2 regions of the Arthrobacter sp. StoSoilA2 genome follow, and region 2 is predicted to be linked to the other one. Evidence: riboswitches for the same ligand, from Rfam matches in the RefSeq annotation. Region 2 holds a riboswitch; the other holds the start of a gene.
What was found. A riboswitch is a leader RNA that binds a small molecule or an ion and turns the genes downstream of it on or off. The one in region 2 is predicted to bind S-adenosylmethionine.

Region 1: another riboswitch for S-adenosylmethionine. It lies ahead of LDN82_RS19675 (DUF1737 domain-containing protein); the one in region 2 lies ahead of LDN82_RS14560 (aminotransferase class V-fold PLP-dependent enzyme).

What each region holds. Positions count from the first base shown of each region.
Region 1 covers NZ_AP024643.1:4,309,085-4,316,297, forward strand. Annotated here, with positions in the region: gene LDN82_RS19655 (cupin domain-containing protein) at 1-464, shown strand, start outside; gene LDN82_RS19660 (cysteine synthase family protein) at 662-1,714, opposite strand; gene LDN82_RS19665 (aromatic amino acid ammonia-lyase) at 1,711-3,324, opposite strand; gene LDN82_RS19670 (NtaA/DmoA family FMN-dependent monooxygenase) at 3,327-4,655, opposite strand; SAM riboswitch class IV at 4,822-4,933, shown strand; gene LDN82_RS19675 (DUF1737 domain-containing protein) at 4,948-5,214, shown strand; gene LDN82_RS19680 (rhodanese-like domain-containing protein) at 5,211-5,621, shown strand; gene LDN82_RS19685 (O-succinylhomoserine sulfhydrylase) at 5,622-6,830, shown strand; gene LDN82_RS19690 (hypothetical protein) at 6,841-7,213, shown strand, end outside.
Region 2 covers NZ_AP024643.1:3,202,401-3,209,613, reverse strand. Annotated here, with positions in the region: gene LDN82_RS14580 (hypothetical protein) at 1-35, opposite strand, end outside; gene LDN82_RS14575 (MFS transporter) at 124-1,578, shown strand; gene LDN82_RS14570 (metal-dependent transcriptional regulator) at 1,597-2,310, opposite strand; gene LDN82_RS14565 (class I SAM-dependent methyltransferase) at 2,320-3,141, opposite strand; gene LDN82_RS14560 (aminotransferase class V-fold PLP-dependent enzyme) at 3,245-4,654, opposite strand; SAM riboswitch class IV at 4,686-4,799, opposite strand; gene hisN (histidinol-phosphatase) at 4,981-5,793, opposite strand; gene rsgA (ribosome small subunit-dependent GTPase A) at 5,848-6,963, opposite strand; gene aroA (3-phosphoshikimate 1-carboxyvinyltransferase) at 6,966-7,213, opposite strand, start outside.

The DNA of each region.
Region 1 (7,213 bases), 1.1 Mb from region 2:
CGGGCGTTGGCGGCTGGTTCGCGCCGGCAATGGTGAGCGACGAGCTAATCGCCGGGCGGGCATTGCCACCTCGCTTTGGCAGTGACCATCCGCTGTACAGCTCCAACTGGTACCTGTTGCAGGCGGGCGAAGTCCTCCAGCTGCACACTTTGAAGCAGGACGAGCTGTGGTTCTTCCATCTGGGCACCCCCATTCGGCTGCACGTTTTTTCGCAGACAGAGGGGTACTCATCAACGGTCTTCGGTCCGGATCCGGAGTCTGGTGAGATTCTGCATGGCGCGGCGCCGCATTCCACATGGTTCGGGGCTGAGCTGGCTGGGGACGGGTTTGTCCTGGCGAGCTGCAGCCTGTCCCCCGGCTATGAACCGAGCGATTCCGCGAAGCCCACGAGCGAAGATGTGGAGGCACTCGTGGCGCAGTTCCCTGGTCAGTCGGAGTTGATCAGGAGGCTCGCGGCCGGCTAACCGCCACTGAAGGGTGCGCCCGTATGGGGAGGGCGCACCCTCCAGCGGGGCGTGAAGTGAGAGAACATCCGCCCAAAGGCCGCTGGAAGTGAGAGAGCATCCGCCCAAAGACCGCTGGAAGTGAGAGAACATCCGCCCAAAAGCCGGTGGAAGTGAGAGAAGATCCGCCCAAAAGCCGCTGGAAGTGAGAGAGCAAGCTATTCGGTGGCGTCGCGGGCCAGGTGGATGCCGTTCTCTGCCAGCCACACCGGGTTGAAGGCCTTGCTCAGGTAGTTCGTTCCGGCGTCGGGCGCTATGGCAACCACCACCGAACCGTGGGGTGCGGCCCGGGCCACGCGCAGGGCAGCAGCCACCGCGAGTCCGGACGATGGACCCAGCGCCAGCCCTTCTTCGTCAAGGAGCCGATGCACCGTGGAGTAGACCTCGTCGTTGGGGATGCGCAGGAAACGGTCAACAATGGAGCGGTCAAAGGCCTTGGGCCATTCAGCCTGTGGCCAGGAGTTACCCACGCCGTCCACCAGGATCTCCCCAGGATGGCCACCACTGTAGGCGGAGCCGTAGGGGTCGGCGCCTATCACTTCAAGATGCCCGCCCGGCCGCGATGCTGCAACCTTCTCTTTCAGGAACCGGCCGTTGCCGCTAATGGTCCCGCCGGTTCCGATGCCGGCCACGAAATGCGTCACCAGGCCGTGGGTCTGCTCCCAAATCTCGGGCCCGGTAGTTTGGTAGTGCGCGGCAGGATTGGCAGGGTTGTCGAATTGCATGGGCCGCCACGCACCTGGCGTTTCGGCCGTGATCCGCGCTGCCACAGCGCGGGCGTTCTCCGGCGATTCGGAGGGCGCGCCCCAGTCCGTCAGCACCACGCGCGCACCATAGCTGTGGAGTGCGGCGAGCTTCTCCTGGGAGATGGTGTCGCCCGTAACCACCACCACGGGGTGCCCCGTCAGCCGCCCGATGAGCGCCAGCCCGATCCCGGTATTACCGGACGTGCTCTCCACAATGGTTGCGCCCGGCTGTAACTCTCCTGAGCGCTCCGCCGCCCGGACCATGCTCAGCGCTGTACGGTCCTTGATGGATCCGCCCGGGTTCTCGGACTCAAGCTTGATGTGGATGGTGCTGCCCAATCCACGGCCCAGGGCTTCCAATTTCACCAGCGGAGTGTTGCCCACTTTATCCAGGACGGAGGCATCCAGGCCATCCGGCAGCCCTGCCGCCGCATGTGCGCCCTGTTTCCTGATTGCGGTACTCACGTGGTCCCCTCCCTTTGAGCCATCGGCGGCAATTCCAACGCCACCACCTCACGCAATTCACGTCGGGCGCGCTCCACCAGGTCCGGAGCGGACGGCCGATGCGCCAGGACATCAGCCAGCCGGCCCGCGACGGCGCCGGTCCCCTTCCCAAGCGGTTGGGCGGCCCCCGCTTCGAACAACAGATACGACGCCGTCAGAGCCTCAATAGCAAGCAATTTCTCCAAGGCCTCCAAGGACCTTTCAAGTTGCTGCAACGCCAGCGGCGCCAAGGTGGAGTGGTCCTCGACGTCGGCCGAGAGGGTGGGTGCCCCGAGCGTCGCCGGCGCTGCCAGGAACTTCAGTTCGGACAGCAGTCCTGCTGCGGAGTACCAGAGCAGCCCGGGCAACTCCTCCTGCACAAGGCCCGCGGCCGGTCCGGACCCGGAGATCGCATTCGACGACGAACCCTCCAGGTGCCCGGCGGCAGCCTCCAGATGTCTGGCCCGGATCACCCGCTGTGGCGGATACAGTTTGGCGATGCGCCGCTCGCTGGAAATCCCCACGTGCGCCAACGCAAGCCGCAGGCCCTCAAAGGAAAGAGCCAGCTGCATCGGTTGGAAATTCCCTCCGGACACCATTTGCCCGCTTTCAATATCAACCAGGGGGTTGTCGCCACGCCCGTTGAGCTCCACGCTCAACGCAGCGCCGAGTTGTGAAACCAGGGAGCGAAAAGCGCCATGCGTCTGGGGCGCAGAACGGAATGACAAAGCATCCTGCACCGAGACTTCGGGACGAACGTCCTCCAACCACCCGCCGCGCAAAAGGTAACGGACGGCGGCCGCCGAGTCCTTCTGCCCGTCCACCGCCTTGCCCGCTTGGATAGCCGGCGAAAACGGGCTGAGGTTCCCGCCGCCGTCGTACCTTGCAATGGCTTCAAGCGAGAGGGAAAGCGCGACGTCGGCGAGTTCCGCCAGCTGTTGCAGGCGCACCAAGGCAAGGGTGCCGGCCCCCACGGAGTAGGCGTTCGCGCTGACCATGGCCAGGGCCTCACCGGGCGCGAGCCGCAGCGGCTGAAGACCGGCGTCGGCGAGCGCTTTCGCCCCGGGTACCAGGGTGCCGTTCGCGTCGATGGCTTCACCTTCACCGATGGCGACGGCGGCGACGGCGGCCAGCTGGGTGAGGTCGGAGGAGCCGACTGAGCCTTCGCGCGGGATGGCGGGAAGAACCCCACGGTTGAGCAGTTCCGCATAGAACTGCGCTGTCTCCGGCCGCACGCCGGAGCCGCCGCGGCTGAAGCCGATGAGCCGGGCGAGGATCACAGCGCGGGCGGAGGGCCGGTCCAGATGCGCGCCCACGCCGCTGTTGTGGTATCTGACGACTTGGATTTGATAGGCAAGAACCGACTTCTCCTCCACGGCCGTATCCCGTCCGGATCCGAGGAGGGTGTTCAGGCCGTAGATTCTCTGCCCTGAGTTCGCAGCGCGCTCCAGCACTTCGCGTGATCGGCCGATCAAAGACAACGCATCATGGTTGAGTTTCACGTGAAACGCCGGATCCAAGGCAGCGTCCGCTACGCGCACAGGGTCCACCGGCGATGTGCCGATCAAGAAGGTCCGGGGCTCGGAGGACATGCTCAGAAGTCCAGAAGATTCTGGCGGAAGCCACCGTCGCCGTAACTCTTCCTCAACAGGCCACGGCGGCGCAGTTCGGGAGTGAGCTTGTCCAACACGCCGTGCACGGTGACGGGGTCCACGAAGCCGGAGAAGAGGAAGCCGTCGCCACCCACAGCCTCGCCGGTCTCCTCGAGATAATCCGCGATTTCACCAACCGTGCCGATGATTGAATCACCGGCGCCACCGCTGCGTGCCTGAAGGATCTGGCGCAGGGTAGACCCCGGAGGCGCCGCCTTGGCGAAGTGCTCCAACGTGCCTTGGTTGCTGTTGGTGCTCAATTCGGGCAACGGCGCATCAAGGTCGAATTGCTTGAAGTCGATCACGGACAGGTAGGAGATCGAATTGAGCTGGCTGTCGATATCACGCTGGGTAAGCTCCCGGCGCTGCGCACGCAACTCCCCGGCCTCGGCCGATGAACCAACCACGGTGGGCTTCAGCACGAAAAGTACCTTGACGTCGTCGGGGTTCCTGCCCGCCTTTGCAGCCTCGGCACGGATGGAATCCCGGTAGGCCTTCATGCCGTCAACGCCACGGGCCAAGGCGATCGCCACGTCTGCATGCCCACCCGCGAACGCTTTGCCGCGGGGAGAAGCGCCGGCCTGCACCAGTACGGGCTCCTCCGGCAGAGGTGCGGTGTTGAGGGGACCGCGGACCTTGAAGAAGTCGCCTTGGTGGTTAATGGGGTGCACTTTGGTGTGGTCGGCGAACACGCCGGCCTCAACGTCCTCAAGGACGGCGTCCGGTTCCCAGCTCCGCCAAAGCCTGCGGACGACGTCGACGAATTCCTCCGCCTTCTCATATCGAAGGTCGTGTTCAATCTGCTGGTCCAAACCGTAATTCTGTGCTGCGAGGTCGCTGCCGGAAGTTACGACGTTCCATCCCAACTGCCCCTCGGAGAAGTGCTGCAGCGTGGCCAGGAGGCGGGCCGCAGTGAAAGGCGGATAGAACGATGCGCTGACCGTCGGGACGATTCCAAGGTGCTCGGTGGCGGACAGAAGGTACGGCACCAGGGCCAAAGGATCATGTTTGGGCGCAAAGGAGGCGTGTGCCAGCGAGACCTCGGCAGTGCCGCCATAGGTATCGGGAACAGTAAGGGAGTCCTCGATGATGAAGAGGTCAAGGCCGGATTGCTCAAACGCGCGGACGGCGTCTTGATACAGGGCAGGCTTCTTCCAGTCGTAGCCCAGGCTGTAGCCGGGAGTTCCCCATCCCTGGACACCAAAACCGTGCCCCACGAACCATCCAAAATGCAGCATGGGCTTGAGTGTAGAGCTGCCTTGTCCGTTCACCGCGACCTGATTTCTTGCGAAGTTACAGGGGGTCGTACTGCGTCAATTATGCTCCCGGGGCGTCACATTTGGGCTGCTACTCCAGCACCGGCCGGTTACGCAACATGACGACCGCGTAACCGCTTGCAAGTGCGGGCCGCCGCCGCGGGATGTTACGTTTTTCTTGAGTAATGAGCACCAGCGCCAAGCCCTGACTTGCTGGTCGGCAACCCTCTCTCCGGCGGGGTGCCTCAGGTGACTACTCGGCGTATCGACACTTCGAACTGCAAGCGTGACTGAGGAGCACCAGCCAATGCCTGAACCCACTGAAGAAAAACTCTCCTACCGCCTGATTACAGGTCCGGATACCCGTGAATTCTGCGAGCGGATCACCACGGCACTCGCCGACGGCTACGTGCTCCACGGCAGCCCGGCAGCCACGTTCAATGGCACGGATGTCATCGTGGCGCAGGCGGTCGTCCTGCCCGCTGCCATCGCCAACGCAGACGCCGCCGTCGCGAATGCTGTTGACCAGTTGGAGAACGACGACGACGAAGAAGCATTCGAGGGACACGCATGAGCTACGCAGGTGACCTGACCCCGCAGGACGCGTGGGCCAAGCTTGAAGAAGGCGCAATCCTGGTAGACGTCCGCACCGAGGCCGAGTGGGCCCACATCGGCATCCCGGACACCAAAGCCACAGAGAATGATCCCCTGTTTATTCAGTGGAACCTCGCCGGTGGCATTCCCAACTCCCGCTTCATCGAGGACCTGCAGCAGCAGGCACCCGAGGGTGAGGGAGTGGAGCTCGTTTTCATCTGCCGCTCAGGCCAGCGCTCCATCTCGGCCGCCATCGCCGCGACGCAGGCCGGGTTCACCGCCTACAACGTGCTTGAGGGCTTCGAAGGTGACCCCGACCGTTACGGCGAACGGACCATCAACGGCTGGAAGAACCGCGGCCTGCCAACCAACCTGGGGAACGACTAAGTGACTTTCAATCCCGATGCCGCCAGCTGGAGCCCTGACACCCAGGCAGTACGCGGCGGCCTTGACCGTACCAACTTCCAGGAGACGTCCGAACCCGTTTTCCTGAACTCCGGCTTCGTCTACGAATCCGCTGCCGCCGCCGAACGCGCCTTCACCGGCGAGGACGAACGCTTCGTTTACTCCCGCTACGGCAACCCGTCCGTGGCCACGTTCCAGGAACGCTTGCGGTTGCTCGAAGGAACCGAGGCATGCTTCGCGACGGCGTCCGGCATGTCCGCGGTGTTCACCGCCTTGGGTGCCCTCCTGGCTGCCGGTGATCGCGTGGTTGCCGCCCGTTCCCTGTTCGGCTCGTGCTTCGTGATCCTCAACGAGATCCTGCCGCGCTGGGGCGTAGAGACCGTGTTTGTCGACGGTCCCGACCTCGACCAGTGGCGGGCTGCCCTCTCCGAACCGACCACCGCCGTATTCTTCGAGTCGCCCTCGAACCCCATGCAGGAAATCGTGGACATCGCCGCCGTCAGCGAGCTGGCGCATGCTGCGGGAGCGACCGTCGTCGTCGACAACGTCTTTGCCACACCCCTGCTGCAGCGTTGCGGTGACCTGGGCGCGGACGTCATTGTGTACTCCGGAACCAAGCACATCGATGGCCAGGGGCGTGTCCTCGGCGGCGCAATCCTGGGCACCAAGGAATTCATCGACGGCCCGGTCAAGCAGTTGATGCGGCACACCGGACCTTCACTCTCCGCCTTCAATGCCTGGGTGTTGACCAAGGGCCTGGAGACGATCGGCCTGCGGGTGAACCACAGCTCGGCGTCTGCTTTGAAAATCGCGGAATGGCTCGAGCAGCAGCCTGCCATTAACTGGGTCAAGTACCCCTTGCTGAAATCGCACCCTCAGTACGAGCTGGCAGCCAAGCAAATGAAGGCCGGCGGTACCGTGCTGACCTTCGAGTTGCTGCCCTCCTCCGGGCGTTCGGCCAAGGATGCCGCGTTTGCGTTGCTGGACGGTCTGCGCGTCATCGACATCTCCAACAACCTGGGCGACTCCAAGTCCCTCATCACGCACCCGGCCACCACCACCCACCGGGCCATGGGGCCCGAAGGGCGTGCGGCCATTGGGCTGAGCGACGGCGTGGTCCGTTTGTCCGTTGGCCTGGAAGACGTGGACGATCTCATTTTGGATCTGGAGAAGGCCCTCAAACAGGTCTAACCTTGCTGCCATGAGCGGGAACCACCCCCATCGCCGTGCCGGAGCAGTCATCGTTGCCGGTACGGCGGTGTGGTTTGCAGGGATCTCGCCTGTATCGCGTGTCTACGTCACCCCCGATGCCGCTGAACGGCTTCGTATGCTTGAGGCCGGCCAGCGTGGGTGGGTGATCGGTCAGCACCTCGCTGCTGCTGGAACAGTCGCGGTGCCGGTGGGATACGCAGCCTTTGCCCGTCGTCTTCCGCGCGGACAGGCGAAGCGTTGGGCTGTTGCAGCCGCGGCTGCTTTACTGGCAGGTGCTCCGCTCTTTGTCTCCAGTTTGTCCCGCCGGGCCGCGGATCTGGAACGCTTTGCCTACGGCCGTGGATCGAATGCGCCCTTCCTTG
Region 2 (7,213 bases):
CGTGAAGGGATGCCGTGGCGCTGGGCCATTTCCATGGAGATATCTAGGGCCAATGCTGCGTCACGTCTACTAATCACTGTTTAACGATACGGGACTTCGTCCTGGAGGAATGCCGCGTAGGCTGTGCACATGACGGATGCTGTGGCTTTGCTGCCGAGAACGCCGCTTCAAAAACGGGTGCTCATTGTGGCAATTGTGGCTTCTTTTATCGCCATCCTGGATGGTTTCGTGGTCAACTTGGCCCTCCCGGCCATTGGACGTGAACTTGGCGGTGGCTTGGTCATCCAGCAATGGGTGGTGGATGCCTATCTATTGACCCTCGGGGCGCTCATCCTCGTGGCTGGTTCACTATCGGACCACTTTGGCCGGGCACGGATCCTCGAATGGGGGCTGGCGGGCTTTGCCCTGACGTCGGTGATGTGCGGCCTGGCCTGGAACGGGGAAGTCCTGGTGGTGTCCCGCGCACTTCAAGGGATTGCCGGCGCGCTCCTCGTGCCCAGTTCGTTGGCCATGATCATTACGTCCTTCTCAGGACCTTCCCAGTCCAAAGCGATTGGCCAATGGTCGGGCTGGACGAGTGCTGCCGCAATCGTCGGTCCGCTCATTGGCGGCGTCTCGGTGGACATGTTGTCATGGCGTGTGATCTTCTTCATCAACGTCATTCCCGCCGTCGCGATTTGGCCTCTGCTCGCGGGGCTTCGGGCGTCGGACGTGGCCAGGGACAAGAGCAAGGGAATCGACTACCTCGGCGCTGTCCTGGCCATGATCGGACTAGGTGGTCCCGTCTACGCCTTCATAGAACAGGGCCGGATGGGATGGATGAGCGTCCAGGTGTGGCTGCCGCTCCTGGCCGGTGTGGCGGCGATGGTGTTGTTCCTGGTCCACGAGGCGAGGACCAGGGAGCCGATGTTGCCGTTGAGGCTCTTTGCCATAAGGAACTTTGGGTGGGGCAACCTTGCCACGCTCGCGATTTACGGTGGGATATCGCTGGGATTCTTCGTCCTGGGCATCTATCTCCAGCAGGTTGGAGGGATGGGGGCTACCATCGCGGGAATTGCTTTGCTCCCGGCGACCGTCATCCTGATGCTGACGGCGTCCTACTTCGGTGGGCTGGCAGGAAAATATGGTCCGCGATGGTTCATGACCGTGGGGCCGCTGCTATGCGCTGTGGGCTTTCTGATGTCCCTCTCCGTCCAGGAGCCACTGAACTACTGGACCCAGGTGCTTCCGGGGCAGATCGTCTTTGGCGTGGGACTCACCACCCTCGTCGCGCCACTCACCGCAGCGATTCTGGGAGCGGTGCCCCAGGAAGAGGCCGGGATTGGTTCGGCCGTCAACAACGCCGTGGCCCGTATTGCAGGCCTCATCTGCATTGCCTTTGCCGGCCTGATCGTTGGTCCGGTGTTCACACGGCAAGGTTTGTACAATGCCTTGATTGTCACGGCGGCATTGTTCGTCATCGGGGCGGTGGCGTCCGCCGTCGGGATCCGCAACCCACAGCCCGAAGCGGCAGCTACCGTTGACAGCGCCACGGATACTGCGTCCGACGACGGCGGCTCGGCCAGCCAGCGTAGCTAGCCCAGGCGGCGCATCGGGTCAGCGCGCGGGAAGCACGCAGCCTTCGTGGACTTCGGCGCTTTGGACCCAAAGTGCCGCTGTAACTTCATCCGCGAGATCAAATTCGCGCCGTTGGGCTCCGCTGCCGATCCGAACCACCAAGGCTCCGCCGAATGGTTTGCGTCCCACCACCTCAACAGGAGCGTCCAAGGTAATCTCTTCCGACGCGAGATACCGAAGAAGATCAGGATTTTCGTCGCTGATCCGCGTGATGCGGCCTGAGTGGCCTTCGTCCAACTCGATCATGCGGTACGCGTGAGGGAGCTCCACGGATCCGTCAGCCGAGGGAATGGGGTCACCGTGAGGATCCCGCAGGGGGTGGCCAAGCTTGGCGGCCATGCGCTCGATGAACGTATCGGACACCGCGTGTTCCAACATCTCAGCTTCATCGTGGACTTCATCCCAGCTGTAACCGAGTTCGTCCACGAGGTATGTCTCAATGAGGCGGTGGCGCCGGACCATGGACAGCGCCAGCCGCATGCCCTCCGGAGTCAGCCTGATGGCGCTGTAGGGTTGGTGGTCCACCAAGCCCTGGTCCTTGAGCTTGCGGACCATTTCAGACACCGAGGAATTGGCAACGCCAAGCCGCAGGGCAAGCTGCGAGGACGTAATTGGTTTGTCCTGCCACTCCGTATATGAGTAGATGACCTTGACGTAGTCCTCGATCGAGGAGGAGGGCGTACTGGTCTTCACACACCAAGCCTACAGTGGCGGGGCGCCGTGGATCTTGCGGGCCCGCCAGGTAGTCGTCACGTACGGCAATCCCAGTCGTTGGCCAGGGGCATGGCCGAGATGATCGTAGAGGTACCACGCCAGGTTGCCCATGACCTTTGCGCGGGTGGCTTCATTGGCGCGGAGGTAGTAGCTGCGCGATTTCGTGAGCTCCATGATGTCCTCCGGAGACACGGCGTCCTCCCAGTTGGTGAGATGGCTCTCCAAGTCCGTGAATTCCGGTCCGATAACTGGCCGGAAGCCGGGCTTGTGCACATCTCCGGCGTGCATGATGCGTGATAGCCGATGGACCCAGGGCACAGAGGTGTCCAGTTGGTTCCATACCAGGCCAAGAACTCCGTGGGGGCGAAGGATGCGGGCGATCTCCGTGCTGGCCTTGAGCGGGTCACACCAGTGCCAGGCCTGGGCAACGCTGACGACGTCGAATGCTGAGTCCGCCAGCCCTGTTGCCTCGGCCGTACCCTCCAACGCCTGAACGCCGGGATAGGACTTTCGAAGTTGCTCCAGCATGTCTGTGGAAGGATCGACGGCGGCCACCTGCAGGCCGCGTTCCACGAGCAGTGCCGTGAATTTTCCTGTGCCTGCACCAATATCCGCGGCGGACTTCGCTCCAGGAGGAAGAAGCCAAACCACTGAGTCTGCGGGGTAGCCGGGCCGAACGCGATCGTAGTGTTCGCCGCCGTCCTGGAAGCTCTGGCCCAGTTCGTGGCGGCGCGTGGCATGCAGCTTGGGACCACCTGGCCTGGCAGCGCTGCCGGAAACACTTCCGCCGGAAACGCTACGGGAAGGCACGGCCACGCACAGACTCCTTTACCGCGAACGCCGGTTACCCTACGAATTTACCGCACAGTACGTGTACATCAGCAACCGTGCTGTTTCAGTCAATAGTGCTGTGTCAGTCAATAGTGCAGGGTGCAGCCCCTGCGGTGCCCGGCGTGTTTGGCGCCCATTCCGGGTAGCTGCGGTGGTCGTTTGCCGGCACCCAGCGGCCTTCGTCCACTACATAGTCCCAGCCGAGACCCGTGCGCTTGAGTTCCTCGATACCAGCCAGCAGCCGCGTGGCATCCTCCAGGCGGGAGCCCACGCCGAAGCTGGCTCGCAGTGAGCCGGATGGGAGGCCCAGCCGCTTGAGGAGGGGATGGGCGCAGAAGCGGCCGTCACGAAGTCCTACACCGTGTTCGGCGGCGAGGTAGGCGGCGACCAGTCCGGCGTCGAATCCTTCCACCGAGAAATTGACCACGCCGATGGTGTCCTCGGAGTCGCTGAAGATCCGGTGGACCGTCACGCCGTCGATTGCTTCAAGTCCCTGTACGAGGTAGGAGCGGATTCCAGCTTCATGGGCATGCCAGGCATCCTGATCCAAGCCGGCGAGCACCTGCGTCGCGCGGGCCAACGTTGCCGCACCCAGGACATTGGGGGAGCCGCCCTCGTGGCGGGCGGGACCTGAGGCCCAGCTGACCGAGTCCAGGCGCGCCTCACGAACAGCGCCTCCGCCAGCAAGGTGGGGAGTACCGGCGTCGAGCCAGTCGGGACGGCCCACAACGACGCCGGCGCCGAACGGAGCGTAGAGCTTATGGCCGGAGAACACGATGTAGTCGACGTCTGCGGCGGCGATGTTGATGCGGCGGTGGGGGGCAAGCTGCGCGGCGTCCACCACAATCCTGGCACCGTATTCGTGTGCAAGTGATGCGAGTTCGGCGATCGGCAGGATTTCACCGGTCACGTTCGAGGCACCGGTGACCGCCAGCAGAGATACGCCGCCTTGGCTGAGTTCCTCGCGGAGCCTGGCCAGCGTAGCGGTCAGTGTCGAAGCAGCTACGACACTGCGATGAGGGACGCCCTGCCAGGGAAGGAGATTGGCATGGTGTTCGATGTCCAGGTAAAGGACCTCGCCGGTTGGCTTTCCGTCCAGTTGCGGGAGGCAGCCCGCCAGCAGGTTCAGCGAGTCCGTGGTGTTCCGGGTGAAGATGACGGAATCATCCGGACGGCCGCCGACGAATTCGCGGACGATATCGCGGGAGTTCTCGTAGACCGAGGTGCTGATCTGGGAAGCGTAGCCCGCGCCGCGGTGGACACTGGCGTAGTAGGGGAGGATCTCGTTGAGATATGCAGAAACGATGGTCAACGCGGGAGCGGATGCTCCGTAGTCGAGGTTGGCGTAGCGGACGTGGCCACCCTGGATCAGGGGAGCTTGCAGCTCCGCGCCTGTGACGGCGGCCAGGGGCCTGCCCGCAGCGGCTTCGTGCGCTGCTTCTTCGACCGCAAGGGACGGCAGAACGGTGGAGTTGAACGTAGCAGTGCTCATGGGACCTCACTCAAGAGGGACCCCCTATGGGGATCCGCGCTTGCCGTATCCGTTCCGGACCGGCCAGGTCGTCACCCGGGGCACCCCACCGCGAATGGAGGGTTGCCGGCCAGCAAACCGGGGTTTAGCGCTGGCACTCGTGACCTGTAAAGAGGTTAGGCCACGCATCTGGCCTGCTCCAAAGTCGCTTCGCTTTGTTAAGCAGAATGTTACGAAGGGTCCGGAAACCGGGTTTTGGGCGAAGAAAAGACGGCGGATGCCCCGAAAAGGAGGCTTCCGCCGTCGAAAATTCTATACTCAGCCGGTTGGCCTGTTGGTCCGCCGGGTCAGAGGAGGTCATCCAATGCGGGGTTTAGCCGCTTGAGGACCTCCGAATGGAGGATGGAGTTGGTGGCCAGGGCGTTGCCGCCGAAGGGGCCGTCCTCGCCTTCCAATGAGGTGAAGCGGCCGCCGGCTTCCGTCACGATGGGAACCAGTGCTGCCATGTCGTAAAGATTCAGCTCTGGCTCGCAGGCGATGTCAACAGCCCCCTCGGCTACCAGGCAATAGGACCAAAAGTCGCCATAGGCGCGGGTGCGCCAGATGTCTTCCGTCAACCCCAGGAACTCGTCCAGATTGCCGCGTTGCTTCCAACCGGAGAGGCTGGAATATGACATTGAAGCATCGGCCAACCGCGAAACGTTGGACACCCTGAGCCGGGTGGCTGATGCCAGGGAGCGGCCCATGTAGGCGCCCATGTCCTTTGCTGCCCACCAACGCTTGCCCAGCGCGGGGGCGCTGACAACTCCAACGACGGGCTCGCCTTCGTCAACGAGCGCGATCAGGGTAGCCCACACGGGAACGCCCCGAACAAAGTTCTTGGTGCCGTCGATGGGGTCGATGATCCAACGCCGGGAGCCGTGGCCGCTGCTGCCGAACTCCTCGCCGAGGACGGCGTCACGGGGGCGCGAGCGCGACAATTGGCCGCGGATGGCTTCTTCCGCAGCCTTGTCGGCATCCGTCACGGGCGTGAGGTCAGGCTTGGTCTCGACCTGCAGATCCAAGGCCTTGAAGCGGTCCATGGTTTGGGCGTCCACGGAATCCGCCAGCACGTGGGCCAGTCGCAGGTCGTCGTTGTAGCTGGAAACGGGTTGGGTCATGCCACCAAACTATCGTGAAACGTTCCCTGCGGTTGGATCGCCTTGCGCCGACACTTAGTTGACCGTACCCAATTCCTTGGTCTCTTTCGCTTCCAAACGCGGGTCCGCGCCCAGCAGCCGCCGGAGCGAAGACAAACGGGCCACTCCGGAAGGACCCGCGTGTCCCTCGTTCACCCAGGCATCAAGTCCGCAATTGATGGCGCCGGCATCGTGCTTGCAACCGCGTTCACAAGCTTCTGTGCCCGGTTCCAGGTCGGGGAAGGAATGCAGGATGCGGTCGGGGTCCACGTGCGCCAGTCCGAAGGAGCGGATACCGGGGGTATCGATGATCCAGCTACCCGGTGGGGCGTCTGCCAGCTTCAGGGCCAACGCCGAAGACGACGTGTGCCGGCCCCGCCCGGTGACGGCGTTGACACCACCGGTAGCCCGTTCGGCTCCAGTCAGGGCATTGACCATGGTGGACTTGCCGACGCCCGAATGGCCCAGCATGACAGTGACTTTTCCATCAAGGTGGGCCCGCAATTCGGCAACGGCGCGGCTGTCCAGCCTCGCGGACAGTCCGTCGTCGGAGCGGGCGTCAATACCGGACGCTTCATCATCTGCCGTACGGCTGATGATGATCGGGAAGTCCAGGCTGAGATAGTTCGATAACAGCTCCGCAGGATCCTTGACATCTGCTTTGGTGACAAGCAGCAGCGGCTCGATCCCGGCGTCGTAGGCTGCAACCAAAGCACGGTCAATAAAGCCCGTCCGGGGCTCCGGATTGGCCGCGGCGACCACCACCACAAGTTGGTCTGCGTTGGCCACCACCACTCTTTCGATGGGGTCGGTATCATCAGCGCTGCGCCGCAGCAGCGTCTTGCGCTCCTCTATGCGGACCAGCCGCGCGAGGGTATCCGGCTCTCCCGATACATCGCCCACCAAGGCGACGAAATCGCCGGGGACGACGGGGTTTCGTCGCAGTTCACGCGCGCGTGCAGCGATGATAATGCGTTCATCGGAGGAGTCTTCTCCAACGATGGCGGTGTAGCGCCCGCGGTCCACCGTGATGATCCGGCCAATGACCGCGTCGTCATGACTGGGGCGGTCTTTGGTGCGGGGCCTTGAGCCTTTTTTGTTCGGACGGATCCGGACGTCGGATTCGTCCCAGGAGCGTGCGTCGCGGCCCATGGTCAGTTGCTGGCCTCACTGGTGACGGTTTCGTCCTTGCCCGTGCCCTGCTGCAGCATGGCCTCCCACATCTGCGGAAATTCGGGCATCGTCTTGGAGGTGGTAGCAATATCTTCCACCTGGACGCCCTCAACGGCGAGCCCCAAAATAGCGCCGGCCGTAGCCATGCGGTGGTCGGCGTAGCTGTGTACGACGCCGGGGTGCAGCGTGGCCGGGCGGATGATCAGGCCGTCAGCTGTTTCTTCTGCGT